Regions from separate parts of the Solibacillus sp. FSL H8-0538 genome, predicted to be linked through region 1. Evidence: a T-box and tRNA genes for the amino acid it is inferred to sense, from the RefSeq annotation. Region 1 holds a T-box; the other holds one or more tRNA genes.
The links. A T-box is a leader RNA that pairs with one kind of tRNA and senses whether it is charged. The one in region 1 lies ahead of leuS (leucine--tRNA ligase), so its partner is inferred to be a tRNA-Leu.
Positions count from the first base shown of each region.

Region 2: it has a tRNA-Leu gene. The T-box ahead of leuS (leucine--tRNA ligase) is inferred to sense a tRNA for this amino acid. The anticodon was not compared.

Region 1 covers NZ_JBBOPI010000001.1:2,796,529-2,807,675, forward strand. The annotation lists gene cysI (assimilatory sulfite reductase (NADPH) hemoprotein subunit) at 1-917, opposite strand, end outside; gene MHH87_RS13210 (assimilatory sulfite reductase (NADPH) flavoprotein subunit) at 933-2,708, opposite strand; gene MHH87_RS13215 (YezD family protein) at 2,728-2,874, opposite strand; gene MHH87_RS13220 (sirohydrochlorin chelatase) at 2,890-3,618, opposite strand; gene cobA (uroporphyrinogen-III C-methyltransferase) at 3,630-4,409, opposite strand; gene MHH87_RS13230 (hypothetical protein) at 4,930-5,118, opposite strand; gene MHH87_RS13235 (class I SAM-dependent rRNA methyltransferase) at 5,132-6,328, opposite strand; gene leuS (leucine--tRNA ligase) at 6,516-8,930, opposite strand; T-box leader at 9,055-9,269, opposite strand; gene MHH87_RS13245 (3-oxoacid CoA-transferase subunit B) at 9,315-9,968, opposite strand; gene MHH87_RS13250 (CoA transferase subunit A) at 9,969-10,664, opposite strand; gene MHH87_RS13255 (TIGR01212 family radical SAM protein) at 10,999-11,147, shown strand, end outside.
Region 2 covers NZ_JBBOPI010000001.1:308,106-319,252, forward strand. The annotation lists rRNA gene MHH87_RS01410 (16S ribosomal RNA) at 650-2,202, shown strand; rRNA gene MHH87_RS01415 (23S ribosomal RNA) at 2,415-5,344, shown strand; rRNA gene rrf (5S ribosomal RNA) at 5,418-5,533, shown strand; tRNA gene MHH87_RS01425 (tRNA-Val) at 5,547-5,622, shown strand; tRNA gene MHH87_RS01430 (tRNA-Thr) at 5,630-5,705, shown strand; tRNA gene MHH87_RS01435 (tRNA-Lys) at 5,712-5,787, shown strand; tRNA gene MHH87_RS01440 (tRNA-Leu) at 5,806-5,890, shown strand; tRNA gene MHH87_RS01445 (tRNA-Gly) at 5,934-6,008, shown strand; tRNA gene MHH87_RS01450 (tRNA-Leu) at 6,015-6,103, shown strand; tRNA gene MHH87_RS01455 (tRNA-Arg) at 6,129-6,205, shown strand; tRNA gene MHH87_RS01460 (tRNA-Pro) at 6,212-6,288, shown strand; tRNA gene MHH87_RS01465 (tRNA-Ala) at 6,299-6,374, shown strand; tRNA gene MHH87_RS01470 (tRNA-Ser) at 6,390-6,482, shown strand; tRNA gene MHH87_RS01475 (tRNA-Met) at 6,535-6,609, shown strand; tRNA gene MHH87_RS01480 (tRNA-Asp) at 6,613-6,688, shown strand; tRNA gene MHH87_RS01485 (tRNA-Phe) at 6,700-6,775, shown strand; tRNA gene MHH87_RS01490 (tRNA-Gly) at 6,781-6,854, shown strand; tRNA gene MHH87_RS01495 (tRNA-Ile) at 6,863-6,939, shown strand; tRNA gene MHH87_RS01500 (tRNA-Asn) at 6,955-7,029, shown strand; tRNA gene MHH87_RS01505 (tRNA-Glu) at 7,031-7,102, shown strand; gene MHH87_RS01510 (hypothetical protein) at 7,293-7,454, shown strand; gene MHH87_RS01515 (hypothetical protein) at 7,578-7,700, shown strand; gene MHH87_RS01520 (cell wall hydrolase) at 8,345-8,785, shown strand; gene MHH87_RS01525 (Fe3+ hydroxamate ABC transporter substrate-binding protein) at 9,268-9,441, shown strand; gene MHH87_RS01530 (YfbR-like 5'-deoxynucleotidase) at 10,317-10,988, opposite strand; gene MHH87_RS01535 (putative motility protein) at 11,111-11,147, opposite strand, start outside.

The DNA of each region.
Region 1 (11,147 bases):
CGTGCATTTTTACGTTCTTTTCGATTCCCATAATCACGTTGAATGGTAATAATTTTTTCCGCTGTTTCAAGTAACTTATCTGGCGTAATAAATCCAATTAAACGTCCTAGCTGCGGGTAGGTCGAATCATCGCCATGCGTCATCCCCATGCCACCGCCAACTAATACATTAAAGCCTACTAGTTTATCATCTTCCACGATGCCGATGAACCCGATATCTTGTGAATAAATATCAACGTCATTCGCTGGAGGTACTGCAATGGCGATTTTAAATTTACGAGGTAAGTACAGCGATCCGTAAATCGGTTCAATTTCTTTTTCCTGTGTATCTACCATTTTTTCACCATTCAGCCATAGCTCATGATAGGCCGTTGTACGCGGTAGTAAATGCTCACTTAACTTTGCCGACCAATCAAAAATTTCCTGGTGAATAGTTGATTGGTACGGGTTTGCATTACACATCACGTTACGGTTTACGTCACCACAAGCTGCTAATGAATCTAGTAGCACATCATTAATATCTTGCATGAACTGTTTCACATTCCATTTTAATATTCCATGTAATTGGAATGCTTGCCGTGTCGTTAATTTTAGTGTGCTATTACCAACTCGATCCGATAATTCATCCATGACGAGCCATTGCTTTGCTGTTGCGACTCCGCCCGGTGTTCTTACACGTACCATGAACTGATAGGCTGGCTCTAGTTTTTGCTTTTGACGCTCCGTACGAAGATCACGGTCATCTTGCAGGTAGCTACCGTGGAACTTCATTAAGCGATTATCATCATCCGGGATACCTGAACTAATTGGGTAATCCATCGTTTGTTGCAATGTCCCACGTAAGTAATTACTTTCTTCTTTAATTCGTTCCACATCGCTAAATGGACCTGGTTGTGGTGGTAATACAATTTTCGTCATCCGTTTTCTCCCCTTTTAGTACACATCGCGTTGGTAGCGTTTTTGTTGTTGTAATTGTTTCACGAAGGTAACTGCTTCCTCACGTGATTGCTTCCCTTGCTGTTCAATAATTGTAATGAGCGTTTCATGAACATCTGTGCCCATCGTTTTTTCATCGCCACATACATAAATAACAGCGCCTTGTTGAATCCAGTCATATAGCTCTGCTGCATTTTGTTGTAGACGATGTTGTACATAAACTTTTTCCGCAGTATCACGAGAAAATGCTAAATTTAAATTCGTTAGTACGCCGTCTTTTAACCAGTTTTGCCATTCAACCTGATATAAGAAGTCCGTCACGAAATGCTGATCGCCAAAGAACAACCAAGACTTACCTTCAGCTCCGCGCTCCTCACGCTCCTGTAAGAACGAACGGAACGGTGCTACACCAGTACCTGCACAAATTAAAATAATTGGCGTTGCATCATCTTGTGGTAGCTTGAAGTTCGGATTTGACTGTACGTAAACAGCTAGTTTATCGCCAATGTTTACTCGAGATGAGATTGCGCCAGATGCCACGCCCTCTCTAGCACGACCATGCGCTTCATAAGCAACCGTACCAATCGTTACATGCACCTCTTCTGGGTATGTACGTAAGCTGCTTGAAATTGAATATAAGCGTGCCGGAATTTTCCGTAACGAGTCAATTAACTGCTGCGTATTCCATGACCATGGGCCGAAATCTTCCACAACATCGACTAAATCTCGGCCATATATATACGCTTTTAGCTGTTCACGATTTTCTAGTAATGTTTTCAACTCATCATTATTTGTATATTCAGATAGTTTTGCTAACAATGATTTTGATAAGGCTGTAATATCCAGCTTTTTGTGCAGTGCTTGCTGTAATGAAATTGACTGACCATCTAATTCCACAGCCGTTCCACCGTCAAACTGCAATGCCGTTAACAGCAACTCCACAAGCTTTTCATCATTTTCTGGATAAATAGCTAAACTATCTCCCGGTTCAAATGTCAGTCCTGAGCCTTCTAAAGACAGCTCTAAATGATTTGTTTCTTTATTCGAACCACGGCCATTTAAATTTATTTTTTCTAGCACTTCTGCATGGAATGGGTTCTTTCTTGAATACGTACTCGCACTCCCTTCTACCAGAAGTTCCTCTTTTGGTGCTGTAGATGACGTTGTTTGAATCACCTGCTGGACAGCTTCGAACCATTTTTGTGCATCCGCATCAAAATCAACATCGCAGTCTACGCGTGGAACGATCCGTGTCGCGCCAAGTTCTGCTAAGCGCTCATCAAAATCTTGACCTGTTTTACAGAAAAATTCATATGAGCTATCACCTAAAGCGAGTACCGAATATTTTACATGGTCAAGCTTCGGCGCTCGTTTACTATATAAATATTCATAGAAGCTAATTCCGTTATCAGGTGGCTCCCCTTCACCATGTGTGCTGACGATAATAAATAAATGATCTAGTTTCTTTAAGTTTGGCACTTTAAAACTTGCCATTGATGAAACCGTTACATTGGTCTGCTCCGATGCAACACTCGCTGCAAATTTCTCAGCTAGATGTTGACTATTGCCTGTTTGTGAACCGAATAATACCGTAATTTCCTTTGTTGGCACGGTAACAGTTGTTTCTTCTTGAACGACTTCTTCTAAAATAAACGGTGCGCTTAAATAACCGTTTAACCATATTTTTTGCTGTTCTGTTAATCTCGGTAATAATTCATTTAGGAGCTTTACCTGTTCTTCATTAAATGGACTGTTGATGACTTGTAACTTCAACGTTCTACACCTCACTCAATTATTTAAGACGAATTTTTTCATTTTTCTCGATTTGCACGACATAGTTATCTTGAATGACCAGTGTAATTGAACCATATTGCATTGAATTAACCATCTTTTTTATGTTTTCAATTGTTACTTCAACATTTTGCTTTCGATTCTCCATCTCATTCATCCCCCTTTATGCAATCGTTTCGTATACGCGCTCGATTAACACACGCTGAACGTTTAGGTCATAACCTAAACATTCACATAATACAATGGCTTCATTGTCCTTTTGGATCGCTGCAATCTTCTTTTCAATACTTGCCTTTAACAACCCTGTGAATAATAAGTACGGAATAATAAAAATAGGCTCTTGCTCCTGCTTTTGAAGTGCTTGAATGGTTTCTTCAAATGAAGCCCCGGCCCCGTACAGAAAGCACGTATCCACTTGCTTTAAATTTGCGCGCTTTTTCAAACAGTGCGCTATTGTAGTTAAATCCCGCTGTACAGCCAAATCGCTACTGCCTCGTCCGATTAGCAGCACTTTCGAATTTGAAAAAGATTGATTCGTTTGCTGCAACCGTTCATATAAGCTTTCCACGATTCGATCGTCAATACCGAATGCTTTCCCAACTGTTATTTCGATATGCGGAAATTGTTTTTGGGCTATAGCAATCTCTTTCGGTATATCCTGATTGAGATGATTTGCTGTTAATAATAAAATTGGTGAAACAGCAATTTTTTTGGCACCCCGCGCAACACATTTTTCAATGCCCTGCAAAATCGTTGGCTCCGCTAGCTCTAAAAAACTGATTTCTTGAATCGGCACATCAACTTGAGCGATCGTTTGCTGTAAAAATTGTTTGGCTTCCTCCACACCTTTTTTTACGCGACTACCATGGGCAATATAGAGTACTGCTATCATCACTTCACCTCTTATACGGATACTTCCTGCGCTAGCTGATTGAAATAGCTTTGTTTCTCAAACCACTGAATTTTATCTCGTACTTTGACCACTTCTCCAACGACAATCATGCTCGGGTTTTGAATTTTCTCGTTTTTCACAATTTGTACAATCGTTTCGAGCGTACCGGTCACTGTTTGCTGTGCGGCTGTTGTTCCCCAATGTATAAGGGCAACTGGAGTCGATTTGTCACGGCCATGGTTAGTCAGCTGCGCGCAAATATATGGTAAATTGCCAACTCCCATATAAATCGCAAGTGTATCAATGCCGTTCGCAAGCGCATCCCACTTAATAGAATCATCTTTCCCCTCTCGCATATGTCCCGTCACAATGGCAAAGCTGGATGCATGATCGCGGTGCGTGACAGGAATTCCTGCATAAGCAGGTGCGGCAATTCCGGATGTAATACCTGGAACAATTTCAAACGGAATCTTTGCCTCTGCTAACACTTCCGCTTCTTCTGCACCTCGACCAAACACAAATGGGTCACCCCCCTTTAACCGCGTCACTACCTTTCCTTGACGGCCATGTAAGACAAGTAGCTGGTGAATACGGTCTTGAATAACGCCGTGATAATTTGGTAGCTTGCCGACAAAAATTAGCTCAGCGTCAGGCTTAGCATATTCTAGTAGCTCCTTATTCACTAACCGGTCATACAAAATAACATCTGCTTCTTGAATACATTTCAGTCCTTTTAAAGTAATTAAATTCGGATCTCCAGGCCCTGCGCCGACTATGTATACTTTCCCCATTAGAATACCTCCATTTATAAAAAAACTTCTCCATGCCTATCGCTTATTTAATTTGAAAGACACATCTCATCCAATATCGAGTGAGATGATGTCCTTACTTATCTACTAAAAAAGACAATTTTAACCCTATAAATAAGATTAAAACTGCCTCTATTTGTTATAGTCAGCAATTACGTTTTAGCATTTTCCTATTTTTTAACAAATCCAAATATTAAAACTATAATAAGCGGTTAATCCCAATTAGTCAACTATGTTTTATAAGGATTTTAAAATATAACCTTGTAGAAAATTTATTTATTAGCACTCTAACATGCTTAAACACGACTTTTATAGATGGATATTTAGCTAAATTAATCAAAAAAGGCCGCAAGCTCCCGGATTCGGAACTGGCGGCCTCTAGTTGTCTAGTCAGCAATAATTCTTAGTATTCTTATATACATAATATTAATACAACGTTTTAATGTCAACAAGTTTTTTCCGAAAAAATAGGCTGTGCTACAAATTCGCACAGCCTGATCTTTTAATATAATCGATCTAACTCTTGATAGTCCTTCATGTACGGGCCTTCACCTGCTACGGCAGAGTGGTAAAGTGCCTTAACAGCTAAGTTCTTTTCCAGACCCATTTCTGTCTTTAATTTTTTTAATTCATCGTGAAGCTCACGGTTTTCGTTAATTAGCTTCAGCATAATTGTTTTATTGTATTTCATAAAATCGCATCCTTTAGTTTATTACTTGAATAATAACGACTTTTAAATAGTTAAATTCAGGGAAATTATGTGGCACCGCAAAATCTTCCGGTAGTTGGTGCTGTTCTAAAATTTTGTAGCGTGTGTTTGTATCTGTAAATGCTTTATCAATAAACGTTTTAAACTTCTTCATATTGAAGCTTGCATTATTTGTTGACGCAATAATCACACCGTTGTCTGCTGTAATCGCAAGCGCATCCTTTAGTAGCTTCGGATAATCCTTTGCTGTACTAAATGTCATTTTTTTCGTACGTGCAAAGCTTGGTGGATCTAGGACAACTACGTCAAATTTAAGATTGTTACGCGCTGCATAGCTAAAGTAATCAAATACATTCATGACTTTGATGTCTTGTGATTCGTAATCAATCCCGTTCACTGCAAACTGCTCAATTGTTTTTGATAAGCTACGTTTGGCAAGGTCTACACTTGTTGTTCCAGTTGAGCCGCCTAGAGCTGCCGCTACTGAAAAGGCACCTGTGTAAGAGAATGTATTTAATACCGTTTTACCATCAGCATACGTGTCGCGCAGTGCTTTACGTACGTTACGCTGATCAAGGAAAATCCCTGTCATGGCACCATCGTTTAAGTCTACTGCAAAATGCATGCCGTTTTCCATGACGATTAATGGAAACTCGCCCTTTTCACCGCTTACATAATCATCTTGCTCTACGTACTGACCATTCGTATTAAAACGTAATTTTTCGTATACGCCGCGTGCATTCACTACTTCTTTTAATGCTGCATAGACATCATTACGGAATGAATAAATACCTTCACTATACCAGCTCACCATGTAGAAGCCGTTAAAAAAATCTATTGTTAAACCGCCTATACCGTCGCCCTCACCGTTAAATACGCGGAATGCCGTTGTATCTTCAGATGCGAAAAAGTCTGCACGTTTTTCAGCCGCTTCACGAATTTTTTTCACAAAAAATTTCACGTCGATTTTTTCTTTTTCCTTGCGTGTTAAAATCCAGCCGATTCCTTTGTTTTGCTCACCGTAATAGCCTGTAGCAATATAGCCGCCCTTGCTATCGACAAGGTGTACTAAGCTACCTTCAGCAATCGTTACTTCTGTTGTTTCAATAGCATCTTTTAAAATTAGCGGATAGCCATTTGTTAAATCTTTAATAGACGTAGATTTTACTTGTAATTCAACTAACTGTCTCATATCTTCATCCTAACTTTTTCTTAGTCATTCTATTATCGCATTTCCATGTCAATTAAGCGATTAGAAAGGCACATCTCAACGCTAAATAAGGTGATAGGATGCCCTTTCTTATGTGGATGGAAAAGTTATACTTTATTATCCACCAAAAAAGAGATTCGTCCGCGAAAGACGAATCTCCGAATATAAATTATTTTACAACGATGTTTACAAGTTTGCCTGGAATAACAATAACTTTCACAATTTGTTTTTCTGCAATAAATTCTTGTACTTTTTCATCCGCAAGTGCTGTTGCTTCTAAATCCTCTTTCGAAATATCTTTCGCAACTTTCACTTTCGCACGAACCTTACCTAATACTTGTACAACTACTTCGATTTCGTCATCAACAAGCTTTGACTCATCATATGTTGGCCAATCTACATACGAAATACCCGCTTCATTGCCAAGGATTGTCCATAGCTCTTCTGCAACATGTGGTGCAAGAGGTGCTAGCATTTTCACGAAACCTTCAGCATACTGAGTCGGTATTACGTCTGCTTTATAGCACTCATTAATGAATACCATCATTTGTGAAATAGCCGTGTTGAAACGGATACCTTCGTAATCGTCTGTCACTTTTTTTACTGTTTGGTGATAGATTTTTTCAAGTGAGTTGTCTTCAGACGGTTGAATTTTCGCTGCTAGCTTGCCTTCATCTGTCGTGAATAGACGCCAGATGCGGTCTAGGAAACGACGCGCGCCGTCAAGACCATTTGTAGACCAAGCAACAGACGCTTCTAGTGGGCCCATGAACATTTCGTATAGACGAAGTGTATCGGCACCATGCGATTCAACGATTTCATCAGGATTTACAACATTCCCTTTAGATTTCGACATTTTTTCATTACCTTCACCAAGAATCATCCCTTGGTTGAATAATTTTTGGAATGGCTCTTTCGTGTGTACAACACCTAGATCGTACAGCACTTTATGCCAGAAACGCGCGTATAGTAAGTGCAGTACCGCATGCTCTGCCCCACCAATATAAATATCCACTGGTAACCAGCGTTTTAGTAACTCTGGGTCAGCGATTGCTTCCGTGTTTGTTGGATCAATATAACGTAGGAAGTACCAGCTTGAACCAGCCCACTGCGGCATTGTGTTTGTTTCACGGCGACCTTTTTTACCTGTTACAGGATCTACAACATTTACCCACTCTGCAATGTTTGCCAGTGGTGATTCACCTGTACCTGAAGGGCGGATATTATCTGTTTTCGGTAAAATTAATGGCAACTCTTCTTCTGGAACAGTTGTCATTGTCCCATCTTCCCAGTGAATAACAGGAATTGGCTCGCCCCAGTAACGTTGACGAGAGAATAACCAGTCACGTAGGCGGAAAGAAATCTTCTTTTCACCCACACCGTTTTCTTCAAGCCATGCGATTGCTTTTTCAATACCGTCCACTTTGTTTAAACCGTTAAGGAAATCAGAGTTAATATGTGCACCGTCACCAGTGAAAGCCTCTTCTTCGATGTTGCCACCTTCAAGAACAGCTTTAATTTCTAAGCCGAATTCTTTCGCGAACTCATAGTCACGCTCATCATGTGCAGGAACGGCCATAATTGCACCTGTACCGTATGTAGCAAGTACATAGTCAGCGATCCAAATCGGCATTTTTTCGCCGTTAATTGGGTTAACTGCATACGCACCAGTGAACACACCTGTTTTTTCTTTTGCTAAATCTGTACGCTCAAGGTCAGATTTCAGCTTTACTTTATCCAGATAAGCTTCTACTGCTACTTTTTGTTCAGGTGCAGTAATTTCTGCTACTAGCTTATGTTCTGGGGCAAGTACTGCGTAAGTTGCACCGAATAATGTATCTGGACGTGTTGTGAATACTTTAAATGTATGCTCGGTCCCGTCGATTGCGAATGTTACATCCGCACCTTCAGAACGGCCGATCCAGTTGCGTTGCATATCTTTAATTGATTCTGGCCAGTCAACTTCTTCAAGATCGTCAATTAAACGGTCCGCGTATTTTGTAATGGCAAGCATCCATTGTTTCATTGGACGACGCTCTACTGGGTGACCTCCGCGCTCAGAAACACCATCAATCACTTCTTCGTTGGCAAGAACCGTTCCAAGTGCTGGGCACCAGTTTACAGGAATTTCGTCAACATAAGCTAAGCCCTTATTGAATAACTGAACGAAAATCCACTGTGTCCATTTGTAGTACTCAGGATCTGTCGTGTTAATTTCGCGGTCCCAGTCATAGGAGAAACCTAGTTCTTGAATTTGACGCTTAAATGTTGCGATGTTTTTCGCTGTAAATTCAGCTGGGTCATTTCCTGTATCAAGTGCATACTGCTCTGCTGGAAGACCAAATGCATCCCACCCCATTGGATGAAGCACGTTATAGCCTTGCATACGTTTGAAGCGCGATAGGATATCTGTCGCTGTATAGCCTTCTGGGTGACCTACGTGTAGTCCAGCTCCTGATGGATAAGGGAACATATCTAAGGCATAGAACTTTGGTTTTGATGTGTCATTTTCAGTTTTAAATGTTTTGTTGTCAGCCCAATACTGCTGCCATTTTTTCTCAACTTGTTGATGATTAAAACTCATGGGTATTTCCTCCTCTAGTCTCGTTAAAACGATTGTTTATCATTAGCTTGCGGTACGTTTCCATTCATATTAGCTGAATTGACAAAATATTTAAAAAATAAAAAAACCCGCCCCATTCTATAAAAGAAGGGACGAGAGATATTTTTAGACTCCCGCGGTACCACCCACATTAGTGACACTGCACTCAGCTTAATTTCTTATCGCGAAAACACGGCTTTTAGCTACTTCATTCACTAAAGCTAACTCCAAGGCGAGTTCGATTTGACACTTACTAGCTTGCACCATCCGCTAGCTCTCTAAAAAGTGAGCCCCTCTACTATTCCTCATCACAGTCGTTAATATTATTTCATTCATTTTAATAGATACTTACAAAAAGTACAAGTGTTATTCAATGATGATTGCTTCCACTACTTGACTACAATCTACCTTTGCATCAATTGCTGAAATAACCTCATCAAGAGTGTAACCATCAAACACTTCTTTTAATACAAGTCCACCAGATGTTACCTCAATGAACGCGCGCTCGGTAATAATCGTATGTACTACCTGCTTACCCGTGAGTGGCAGTGTACATTCGCGTTTAATTTTTGGCGAGCCGTCCTTTGCTGTGTGCTCCATAATGACAATGACTTTTTTCGCACCATGCACTAAATCCATTGCACCGCCCATCCCTTTTATCATTTTCCCGGGAATCGTCCAGTTCGCAAGGTCACCTTTTTCAGACACTTCCATACCGCCAAGAATCGCTATATCAATATGTCCACCGCGAATCATCGCAAACGACTCCGCACTCGAGAATAACGCAGCGCCTGGAATTGTCGTCACAATTTCCTTACTAGCATTAATCAAATCTGGGTCAATTTCAGCTTCAGTTGGATACGGTCCAATGCCTAGTAACCCATTTTCAGATTGCAGTACTACTTGCTTATCGCCAATATAATTCGCCACAAGCGTCGGAATGCCGATGCCTAGATTGACATAATTGCCGTTCTGAATTTCCTTCGCAGCACGTCTTGCAATTTTTTCACGCACATCCATTTACAACGCCTCCCTTACTGTACGGCGTTCAATCCGTTTTTCCTGCGTCGCAACGAGTAGTCCCTGTACATAAATACCCGGTGTATGAATGGTATTTGGATTAAGATCACCTACTCTAACAAGCTGTTCTACCTCTGCAATGGTCACCCTACCTGCCGCTGCCATAATCGAATTAAAGTTTTGTGCTGTTTTATTAAATAGTAGATTGCCATACGTATCTGCAATATGCGCACGGATTAGAGAAAAGTCTGCAGTTAACGCTTCCTCCAGTAAGTATTCTTTGCCGTGGAAAGAACGCACTTCTTTACCTTCTGCAATAGGTGTCCCTATTCCAGCAGGTGTGTAAAATGCTGGAATCCCTGCTCCTCCCGCACGAATTTTTTCTGCAAGCGTTCCTTGTGGAAGAAGCTCGACTTCAATTTCACCAGCTAATGTTTGTCGTTCAAATTCTTTATTTTCACCGACGTAAGAAGCAATCATTTTTTTAATTTGCTTTCCTTTCAGTAATAGCCCAAGCCCCCAGTCATCCACACCACAATTATTCGAAATGATCGTTAATTCCTTTACACCGCTTTCAACAAGTGCCAAAATCGACTGCTCGGGAATTCCGCATAATCCGAAGCCCCCGACCATAATCGTTGCACCGTCTTTGATTTGAGATACTGCCTCCATTGATGTATTAAAAATCGTTTTCACACAACCACCCCTTGTCGTTAAAAACACTTTTTTCTACTTTATGTATCTATTTTAAATGAAGTAGGTGAAATAAAGAACTATAACTACGTAATATTTTTATTTTCCTGTTTTAATGGACGATCATAAAGTAAGGTTGGGATGATTGCGAACATACGCTTTTAGGCATAACTCTTCCTCCACAATAATTAGAATATCTCATAGTAAGATGTTTTTAACTAGGATTCAAGCATTATTTCCATTCAATTACTATCTAATTATTGCGATAAAATAACTTCAAAATGACGTGGCGCAAACGTCATGTTAAAATGAATTGTTAGAGGAGTGAAACGAAAAAATGACAGAACAACAATTTCCTTTCCCATCAGATGGAAAGCGCTATTATACATGGAATCGCTATTTACGTAATGAATTTGGTAAGAAGGTTTATAAAGTGGCCCTTGATGCTGGCTTTGACTGCCCCAACCGTGACGGTACAGTAGCATT
Region 2 (11,147 bases), 2.5 Mb from region 1:
ATAGTATTAGTGAGTTGTTAAACGATATTAAAATAGTAATATTGTTTAATAGCTCGATCTTATGCCTCGTAGAGAATAGTAATTTTATTATTCTCTACTTATTTATTGGTGAAAGAATCATGCATATTAGCATTTTCTAATTCGATTAAAATGCAGAGTATGAAGTAAGGAGGATACATTCCTTCATCTAATAAGTGAGAAAGAAGGGGGGACGGAATGTTCTTTTTTTATCCGATAACGACTTGAACTACTGCTAAAAGAAGCACCTAGACCGTTACTTGGAAGATTGGCTGGGAACGTAACTTTAGTTAAGGGTAAAAAAGTTTAGAAAAAGTGTTGACTTTATATTTAAAGATAAGGTATTATATTAAATGTCGCTAAGATGTGACGAACTAAGAAATGCATAATGATTTCGAAAGTCATGAAAAACTTTTTCAAAAAAGTTGTTGACGAACGAAAGAGGAAATGTTATATTAGTAAAGTCGTTAAAACGGCAACGAAATAATGAACCTTGAAAACTGAACAAGCAAAACGTTAATTAAAACAACGTTTCAACGCACTGACTTCTGTCAGTGGAGATTGAAACAAAAACATAGATATCAACTTTTAGTTGATACGCTAGCAAAGCAAATGAGCTTTCAAACTAACTTTTATGGAGAGTTTGATCCTGGCTCAGGACGAACGCTGGCGGCATGCCTAATACATGCAAGTCGAGCGAATGATGAAGAAGCTTGCTTCTTCTGATTTAGCGGCGGACGGGTGAGTAACACGTGGGTAACCTACCCTATAGATTGGGATAACTCAGGGAAACCTGGGCTAATACCGAATAATACATTTCCTTTCATGAGGAGATGTTAAAAGATGGTTTCGGCTATCACTATAGGATGGGCCCGCGGCGCATTAGCTAGTTGGTGAGGTAACGGCTCACCAAGGCAACGATGCGTAGCCGACCTGAGAGGGTGATCGGCCACACTGGGACTGAGACACGGCCCAGACTCCTACGGGAGGCAGCAGTAGGGAATCTTCCACAATGGGCGAAAGCCTGATGGAGCAATGCCGCGTGAGTGAAGAAGGATTTCGGTTCGTAAAACTCTGTTGTAAGGGAAGAACAAGTAGCGTAGTAACTGGCGTTACCTTGACGGTACCTTATTAGAAAGCCACGGCTAACTACGTGCCAGCAGCCGCGGTAATACGTAGGTGGCAAGCGTTGTCCGGAATTATTGGGCGTAAAGCGCGCGCAGGTGGTTCCTTAAGTCTGATGTGAAAGCCCACGGCTCAACCGTGGAGGGTCATTGGAAACTGGGGAACTTGAGTGCAGAAGAGGATAGTGGAATTCCAAGTGTAGCGGTGAAATGCGTAGAGATTTGGAGGAACACCAGTGGCGAAGGCGACTATCTGGTCTGTAACTGACACTGAGGCGCGAAAGCGTGGGGAGCAAACAGGATTAGATACCCTGGTAGTCCACGCCGTAAACGATGAGTGCTAAGTGTTGGGGGGTTTCCGCCCCTCAGTGCTGCAGCTAACGCATTAAGCACTCCGCCTGGGGAGTACGGTCGCAAGACTGAAACTCAAAGGAATTGACGGGGGCCCGCACAAGCGGTGGAGCATGTGGTTTAATTCGAAGCAACGCGAAGAACCTTACCAGGTCTTGACATCCCATTGACCATTATGGAGACATAGTTTTCCCTTCGGGGACAATGGTGACAGGTGGTGCATGGTTGTCGTCAGCTCGTGTCGTGAGATGTTGGGTTAAGTCCCGCAACGAGCGCAACCCTTATTCTTAGTTGCCATCATTTAGTTGGGCACTCTAAGGAGACTGCCGGTGACAAACCGGAGGAAGGTGGGGATGACGTCAAATCATCATGCCCCTTATGACCTGGGCTACACACGTGCTACAATGGACGGTACAAACGGTTGCCAACCCGCGAGGGGGAGCTAATCCGATAAAACCGTTCTCAGTTCGGATTGTAGGCTGCAACTCGCCTACATGAAGCCGGAATCGCTAGTAATCGCGGATCAGCATGCCGCGGTGAATACGTTCCCGGGCCTTGTACACACCGCCCGTCACACCACGAGAGTTTGTAACACCCGAAGTCGGTGAGGTAACCTTTATGGAGCCAGCCGCCGAAGGTGGGATAGATGATTGGGGTGAAGTCGTAACAAGGTAGCCGTATCGGAAGGTGCGGCTGGATCACCTCCTTTCTAAGGATAATTACGGAAGATTTCATCTTGGATGAAATCACAATTAACGTTTTGCTGTTCAGTTTTGAAGGTTCATTCTTAAATGAATGATATACTTCAAAACTTGTTCTTTGAAAACTGGATAAAACGACATTGAAAGCAATGAAATAAATCAAGTAATAAACTGTAAGTTCTTAAGTCTTACCTTCGGGTAAGCAGTAACTAATCTTTATGGTTAAGTTATTAAGGGCGCACGGTGGATGCCTTGGCACTAGGAGTCGATGAAGGACGGCACTAACACCGATATGCCTCGGGGAGCTGTAAGTGAGCTTTGATCCGGGGATTTCCGAATGGGGGAACCCACTATGTTTAATAGCATAGTATCTACGCGTGAATACATAGCGCGATGAGGACAGACGCAGGGAACTGAAACATCTAAGTACCTGCAGGAAGAGAAAGAAAATTCGATTCCCTGAGTAGCGGCGAGCGAAACGGGAATAGCCCAAACCAAAGAGCTTGCTCTTTGGGGTTGTAGGACATTCTATACGGAGTTACAAAAGAATGAGCTAGACGAAGCGACTTGGAAAGGTCTGCCATAGCAGGTAATAGCCCTGTAGTCAAAAGTTCATTCCCTCTTGAATGTATCCTGAGTACGGCGGAACACGTGAAATTCCGTCGGAATCCGGGAGGACCATCTCCCAAGGCTAAATACTACCTAGTGACCGATAGTGAACCAGTACCGTGAGGGAAAGGTGAAAAGCACCCCGGAAGGGGAGTGAAATAGATCCTGAAACCGTGTGCCTACAAGTAGTTAGAGCCCGTTAATGGGTGATAGCGTGCCTTTTGTAGAATGAACCGGCGAGTTACGATTACGTGCGAGGTTAAGTTGATAAGACGGAGCCGCAGCGAAAGCGAGTCTGAATAGGGCGAATTAGTACGTGGTCGTAGACCCGAAACCAGGTGATCTACCCATGTCCAGGGTGAAGGTGAGGTAACACTTACTGGAGGCCCGAACCCACGCACGTTGAAAAGTGCGGGGATGAGGTGTGGGTAGCGGAGAAATTCCAATCGAACCTGGAGATAGCTGGTTCTCTCCGAAATAGCTTTAGGGCTAGCCTCGTGATTGAGAATACTGGAGGTAGAGCACTGTTTGGACTAGGGGGGCATCTCGCTTTACCGAATTCAGACAAACTCCGAATGCCAGATATTTATACACGGGAGTCAGACTGCGAGTGATAAGATCCGTAGTCAAAAGGGAAACAGCCCAGACCACCAGCTAAGGTCCCAAAGTAATCGTTAAGTGGAAAAGGATGTGGCGTTGCTTAGACAACCAGGATGTTGGCTTAGAAGCAGCCATCATTTAAAGAGTGCGTAATAGCTCACTGGTCGAGTGACGCTGCGCCGAAAATGTATCGGGGCTAAACGATTCACCGAAGCTGTGGATGCATACTTTGAGTATGCGTGGTAGGAGAGCGTTCTAAGTGCGCTGAAGTCAGACCGGAAGGACTGGTGGAGCGCTTAGAAGTGAGAATGCCGGTATGAGTAGCGAAAGACGGGTGAGAATCCCGTCCACCGTATGACTAAGGTTTCCTGAGGAAGGCTCGTCCGCTCAGGGTTAGTCGGGACCTAAGCCGAGGCCGATAGGCGTAGGCGATGGACAACAGGTTGATATTCCTGTACCACCTCCTCACCGTTTGAGAAATGGGGGGACGCAGTAGGATAGGGTAAGCGCGCCGTTGGTTGTGCGCGTCCAAGCAGTAAGGTGTGTATGTAGGCAAATCCGCATACTTTAACATTGAGCTGTGATGGCGAGTCCGTATGGACGAAGTTCCTGATTTCACACTGCCAAGAAAAGCCTCTATCGAGGTGAGAGGTGCCCGTACCGCAAACCGACACAGGTAGTCGAGGAGAGAATCCTAAGGTGTGCGAGAGAACTCTCGTTAAGGAACTCGGCAAAATGACCCCGTAACTTCGGGAGAAGGGGTGCTCTTGAGCGTGTTAAAGCGCATGAGAGCCGCAGTGAATAGGCCCAGGCGACTGTTTAGCAAAAACACAGGTCTCTGCAAAACCGTAAGGTGACGTATAGGGGCTGACGCCTGCCCGGTGCTGGAAGGTTAAGAGGAGTGGTTAGCGCAAGCGAAGCTGCGAATTGAAGCCCCAGTAAACGGCGGCCGTAACTATAACGGTCCTAAGGTAGCGAAATTCCTTGTCGGGTAAGTTCCGACCCGCACGAAAGGCGTAACGATCTGGGCACTGTCTCAACGAGAGACTCGGTGAAATTATAGTACCTGTGAAGATGCAGGTTACCCGCGACAGGACGGAAAGACCCCGTGGAGCTTTACTGTAGCCTGATATTGAATTTTGGTACAACTTGTACAGGATAGGTAGGAGCCAGAGATCCCGGAGCGCCAGCTTCGGAGGAGGCGTCGGTGGGATACTACCCTGGTTGTATTGAACTTCTAACCCATGCCCCTTAGCGGGGTAGGAGACAGTGTCAGGCGGACAGTTTGACTGGGGCGGTCGCCTCCTAAAGAGTAACGGAGGCGCCCAAAGGTTCCCTCAGAATGGTTGGAAATCATTCGTAGAGTGTAAAGGCATAAGGGAGCTTGACTGCGAGACCTACAAGTCGAGCAGGGTCGAAAGACGGGCTTAGTGATCCGGTGGTTCCGCATGGAAGGGCCATCGCTCAACGGATAAAAGCTACCCCGGGGATAACAGGCTTATCTCCCCCAAGAGTCCACATCGACGGGGAGGTTTGGCACCTCGATGTCGGCTCATCGCATCCTGGGGCTGTAGTCGGTCCCAAGGGTTGGGCTGTTCGCCCATTAAAGCGGTACGCGAGCTGGGTTCAGAACGTCGTGAGACAGTTCGGTCCCTATCCGTCGTGGGCGTAGGAAATTTGAGAGGAGCTGTCCTTAGTACGAGAGGACCGGGATGGACATACCGCTGGTGTACCAGTTGTCTTGCCAAAGGCATCGCTGGGTAGCTATGTATGGACGGGATAAGTGCTGAAAGCATCTAAGCATGAAGCCCCCCTCAAGATGAGATTTCCCATTACGCAAGTAAGTAAGATCCCTCAAAGACGATGAGGTAGATAGGTTCGAGGTGGAAGTGTGGCGACACATGGAGCTGACGAATACTAATCGATCGAGGACTTAACCACATTATTACATTATGAATTGCATTCAATGAACCGTTTATCCAGTTTTGAAAGAATAAGCTTTCAACTAAATAAGTGAAGTGATGATGGCAAAGAGGTCACACCCGTTCCCATACCGAACACGGAAGTTAAGCTCTTTAGCGCCGATGGTAGTTGGGGGCTTCCCCCTGTGAGAGTAGGACATCGCTTCGCTTATTTTTTATGTGGAGGATTAGCTCAGCTGGGAGAGCACCTGCCTTACAAGCAGGGGGTCGGCGGTTCGAGCCCGTCATCCTCCACCATCTAAATGCCGGTGTAGCTCAGTTGGTAGAGCAACTGACTTGTAATCAGTAGGTCGAGGGTTCGACTCCTTTCGCCGGCACCATTTAGAGAGCCATTAGCTCAGTTGGTAGAGCATCTGACTTTTAATCAGAGGGTCGAAGGTTCGAGTCCTTCATGGCTCACCATTTTCATATTTGTCTGCTGCGGGTGTGGCGGAACTGGCAGACGCACTAGACTTAGGATCTAGCGCCGCAAGGCGTGGGGGTTCGACTCCCTTCACCCGCACCATTTAATTTCATATATTGTCAGAATAAAAATTTCTTAAGCACATGCGGAAGTAGTTCAGTGGTAGAACACCACCTTGCCAAGGTGGGGGTCGCGAGTTCGAACCTCGTCTTCCGCTCCAACATGTGCCGGGGTGGCGGAACTGGCAGACGCACAGGACTTAAAATCCTGCGGTGAGTGATCACCGTGCCGGTTCGATTCCGGCCCTCGGCACCATTTTACTTTTCAACATTAAATTATAGCGCCCGTAGCTCAATTGGATAGAGCGTCTGACTACGGATCAGAAGGTTGTGGGTTCGACTCCTGCCGGGCGCGCCATATAGACGGAATGTAGCTCAGCTTGGTAGAGCACTTGGTTTGGGACCAAGGGGTCGTAGGTTCGAATCCTGTCATTCCGACCACTACATTATTGGGGCCTTAGCTCAGCTGGGAGAGCGCCTGCCTTGCACGCAGGAGGTCAGCGGTTCGATCCCGCTAGGCTCCACCATTTAAATATTGTCTCGGAGGTATACCCAAGTCCGGCTGAAGGGATTAGTCTTGAAAACTAACAGGCGGGTTAAACCGCGCGGGGGTTCGAATCCCTCTACCTCCTCCATTTTTTAATCAAGTTAAATGGTATATTTAAAACTTAAATTACATATTATTTTCGCGGGGTGGAGCAGTGGTAGCTCGTCGGGCTCATAACCCGAAGGTCGTCGGTTCAAATCCGGCCCCCGCAACCAAATGGTCCCGTGGTGTAGCGGTTAACATGCCTGCCTGTCACGCAGGAGATCGCCGGTTCGATCCCGGTCGGGACCGCCATTTTTAATTGTGGGTCAGTAGCTCAGTTGGTAGAGCATTAGATTGAAGCTCTAAGTGTCGGCGGTTCGATTCCGTCCTGACCCACCATATTTGCGGGTGTAGTTTAGTGGTAAAACCTCAGCCTTCCAAGCTGATGATGAGAGTTCGATTCTCTTCACCCGCTCCATTTTGAATGGGCCTATAGCTCAGCTGGTTAGAGCGCACGCCTGATAAGCGTGAGGTCGATGGTTCGAGTCCATTTAGGCCCACCATTCAATTATTATTATTCCGAAGTAGCTCAGTGGTAGAGCATCCGGCTGTTAACCGGACGGTCGTAGGTTCGAGTCCTACCTTCGGAGCCATGGCCCGTTGGTCAAGCGGTTAAGACACCGCCCTTTCACGGCGGTAACACGGGTTCGAATCCCGTACGGGTCATCTCAAACGTGTAGCACTTTGCTACACGTTTTTTATTTGTTAAGGAAATTATAAAATTGGTTCTATACTAAATGGTTCTATACTAAATGTTGGGGTATTACTACAATTTGAGGGTAAAAAAAGACACGTAACACCCAAATGTCTTATACTTTAGTTGCTGAACAAAAGATAAGATGGGGGTTACGTGTACATGCATTCTAACATAAGTTTACCAGGATTTGAAGACGCGATTATTTTAAAGACAGAGGTGCGTGGAGGGCAGTATCTGATTCATTTTGAAATGCCCATAACGACGCAGGTTTGTCCAAACTGTGGAGAAGATACACGCCGTGTGCGATTATCGTTGGACTAAGGTAAAGCATTTAAAAATGGCAGAGTAAAAGGTACCCTATAAGATAGACACTTTAAAAAAGGTCTATCTTATAGGGTCTTTCTGTTTATAACGAAGAAAAATGGAATGGTGGAGCGGATTAAAATGTCAAAAAAGTTATTCACTAAAAAACAACAAGAACAGCTTAAATGCAATCCTTATGTGAAGGCTGTCAGTGAAAAGGCCATTACGTATACGGATGAATTTAAGCGTTTATTTATTGCGTAAAATGAACAAGGGAAATTGCCACGTCTGATCTTTGAAGAGGTTAAACAAGAAGTGAACCGTTATATGACGTACTCTAATCATTATCGTGGGCAATGGAACAAAAAAAAGAAGGACGCTGAGAAGTACAGACGTCATCTGATTGAAAAAGCAGTCTAGCCCTATTATAAAATGTCTTTTACAAAGGGAATAATTTAGAGTGGTATCCTCAATGTACTTTTTAATTTTGTCAATAGCTATTGTTTCATAACGAATTATTTTTAAAATGTATGCCTTACATATGCTTCAAATGAATGTTCCATATTGTAGCGACAAACTTCAAATCCTCACAAATAAAACAACCTCACGATTCCGAGTGCACTAAAAAAATTGACTTCTACTGAAAATTCTATAATAAGTATATGCTCAATAGTAGTAGGTCATTGGTACTCTTGCACGCGCTTTTCGAGGGCGGTGGTGAGCCTATACCACCTTTCCCACAGGAGCCCCACACCACTGTCCCAATGCTTTCTGAATAAAATAAAGCAGAAGCATAAAAGTACTATTTCGGGGTTTTTCAGTGCCCTCTAAAAACTAAGCTTACTTATTTTATAAACAAGGACATCATTGTAGGCTTTTTTTCATACTATATTGTTGGGGTGAAAAAAATGCCAAGAATAAAATACCGAGATGCAGATATTGACTTAATGGCTAGGATGATGAGAGCCGAAGCTGAAGGTGAAGGAAAACAAGGCATGTTATATGTTGGAAATGTAATTGTTAATCGTGCTATCGCAGATTGTTTAGACTTTAAAGATGTAAGGACAATTGAAGATGTCATTTATCAGGTACAAGGAGGAAATTATTCTTTTGAAGCTGTTCAAAAAGGAAATTTATTTTATGAAAGAGCGAGACCTACTGAAAAAAAATTAGCAAAACAGACTTTGGATTATTGGAGAGACCACCCAGGGAAATATGCGCTTTGGTATTTTAATCCATATGCCCCATGCCCACCAACATGGTACGGTCAACCTTTCGCTGGTCAATTTAAAAATCATTGTTATTATGAACCAGCAGCTGGAACATGTGAAAGTGTTTATAACGGTTAAGTAATCTAAGGGCTATTATTAATTCAGGAGTTTGTTAAAATTTTTCCTTTTTGATGCTATATGTTCAACATGTTCAGTCGTAGGTACTGGTAGCCAGAATTATTCATTCGATTCAACTCCTGTAGGTATGTAACGGTTATTGGAAAATAAATATTAAAAGCCCAACCGAATCTTATTTTCCAAAACCTTGTTTTTGTATAAATTAATCCCACGAAATAAAAAGGGAACTTCCTGATTAGCAGGTGTTCCCTTAATATATATATAACATTTAGTAATAGTAATCGATTCAAGGAAGCAAGATTGTGAGTTATTGTACTGATTGTTCAATAGAGCAGTCGCGCCTTCTGCTAACTCCCTATTATAGTGGAACAAGCTCTGCTACACCACCAACTCAAATTTCGGAAAACCACTATGGTGATTACGGTATGTTTTGTAGTAGTTTTAATAGTAGAATGAGAAGTTTCAGTAAAGGTGGTAATATGATGGCACTAATAACTCCAAAATGTATGATGTGTAATAAAGAAATCCAGCACGATGAAGAAGTATTTGTGCAAATTCGATACCCGAAGCAAAAAGGATTCACCGAAATCAAAGCGTATTTAAATATCGAAGGTAAGTTTATCTGTAAAGAGTGTTCACCGAAAATTAGTATTTAATATATTGTGCTTTATTGATACTGTAGATAATAGCTACGTTAGTTAAACATAGGATATATGAAATACAAAATAAAAACAGGGTTGATTCTACACATTTTGTAGAACAAACTCCGTTTTTATTTTTAACCTTATTTAGCAACAATCTTCTAGAAAACAGTTAAAATTATAAAGCCATGCCAACTATCGTGTTTAAACAAAAAACACCCTCACCATGTCCTGGTAAGAGTGCTCTATAAACCCTGAGGTAATAAGCATTTTAATAAAGCCGCAGATGCCGTATGTTATTATAGAAAGTTTTAAACCACCACTCCTCAAAGTGGGTGTTCGCAAAAGTAATCCTGTTTATCCTCAAGTCAAAAGAGTTGAGGCCCGCCATTCCTACTTCGATGTAAAACTCCCGTTTATAGCATAAAGGTTAAAACTTAATATTGGATACGCACAACGCAGCTTCAATTGTTATTGTATAGCATGCAATTTCATCGTGCAAGTAAGAACATTTACAGTAAAAAGTCAATTAAAATGCGTTAGGAAGTCACTATTTTACATCACTTTTTTTCAACCGTTTGATCAGGTTTAGTGTGAATTGAATACTGGTATGTCGTGTGGTGAAAACCGTCACTCATAGTATAGGAGGAATTTTTTTAGACAAGGCTCTGTTCAATTTGAATATTGATACTATGATTCCGATAAGAATGCGAATACTACTGCAATCAGGCCTAACATAAAACGCGAGAACGGACCGTGTGTGTAAACATGGCTGGCTCATGGGGTTTGTGTGCTTAGTGTGATTGCTCTTTCTCGATGAAACATAAACAGTGGCGTTTAAGAGTACCTAGACAAACAAAAAAAGCCTTCCTTGTTAACGGAAGCCTTTGTTAAGGTTTCTTAAGCTGCTGTAGCACTTGTTCTGTGAGGATTTCAATATTAATTTGTGTTTCCTCGGCTACCGCGTCGCGTAAAATTTCATTGCGGAAATAGTCGATACTGACTGGGAGCGGAATTAAGAGTAGCTTAGTTAGAGCAGTTTGATACATATAAACAAACTCTTTATCCGTATTGCCTCGTTTTAATTCGGCAAAGGATTCGTAAAATTGGTCGAGCTTGTCAGCAAATTCGAGTAATCTGCCTTCCATTGTTGCATCCTTGCCTTCCTTCATGCGTTCAAAAAAGATACTTTGCAAAGAAGGGGGAATCTCTTCAAGGATGAATTTCTCCATCATTTTTTCTTCCACATGTGCGAGCATTTGTTTTAACTCAACACTCGCATGCTTAACGGGTGTTTTAATGTCTCCTATAAATACTTCAGCAAAGTCATGGTTGATGGTTTTTTCGTATAATGATTTCCAGTTGATTTCCGCGCCGTTAAGTTCTTCAAGCGTCGCAAAAAACATCGCATATTGGGACACTTTCCATGAGTGGGCGGCTACATTATGTTCCTCAAATTTAAAGCGTCCGGGGCAGCGGATGATGCGTTCCAAATCACCTAGGCTTGTGAAAAACGTATGAATTCCTATAAAAATCACTCCTTCATGTTTAGTTATTTGCATCTTACTATAAAAAATACCCGATTAGCTGGAAATTGCAGTGTTTTAATAAATTCTTAATCGCTCATTTACATTGTATCTTTCTATATATGAAAAAGAGATGCCCTAAAAGCACCTCTTTCACATCAAACTTGAACGTCAATAACTTGCCCTTTGTAAGGA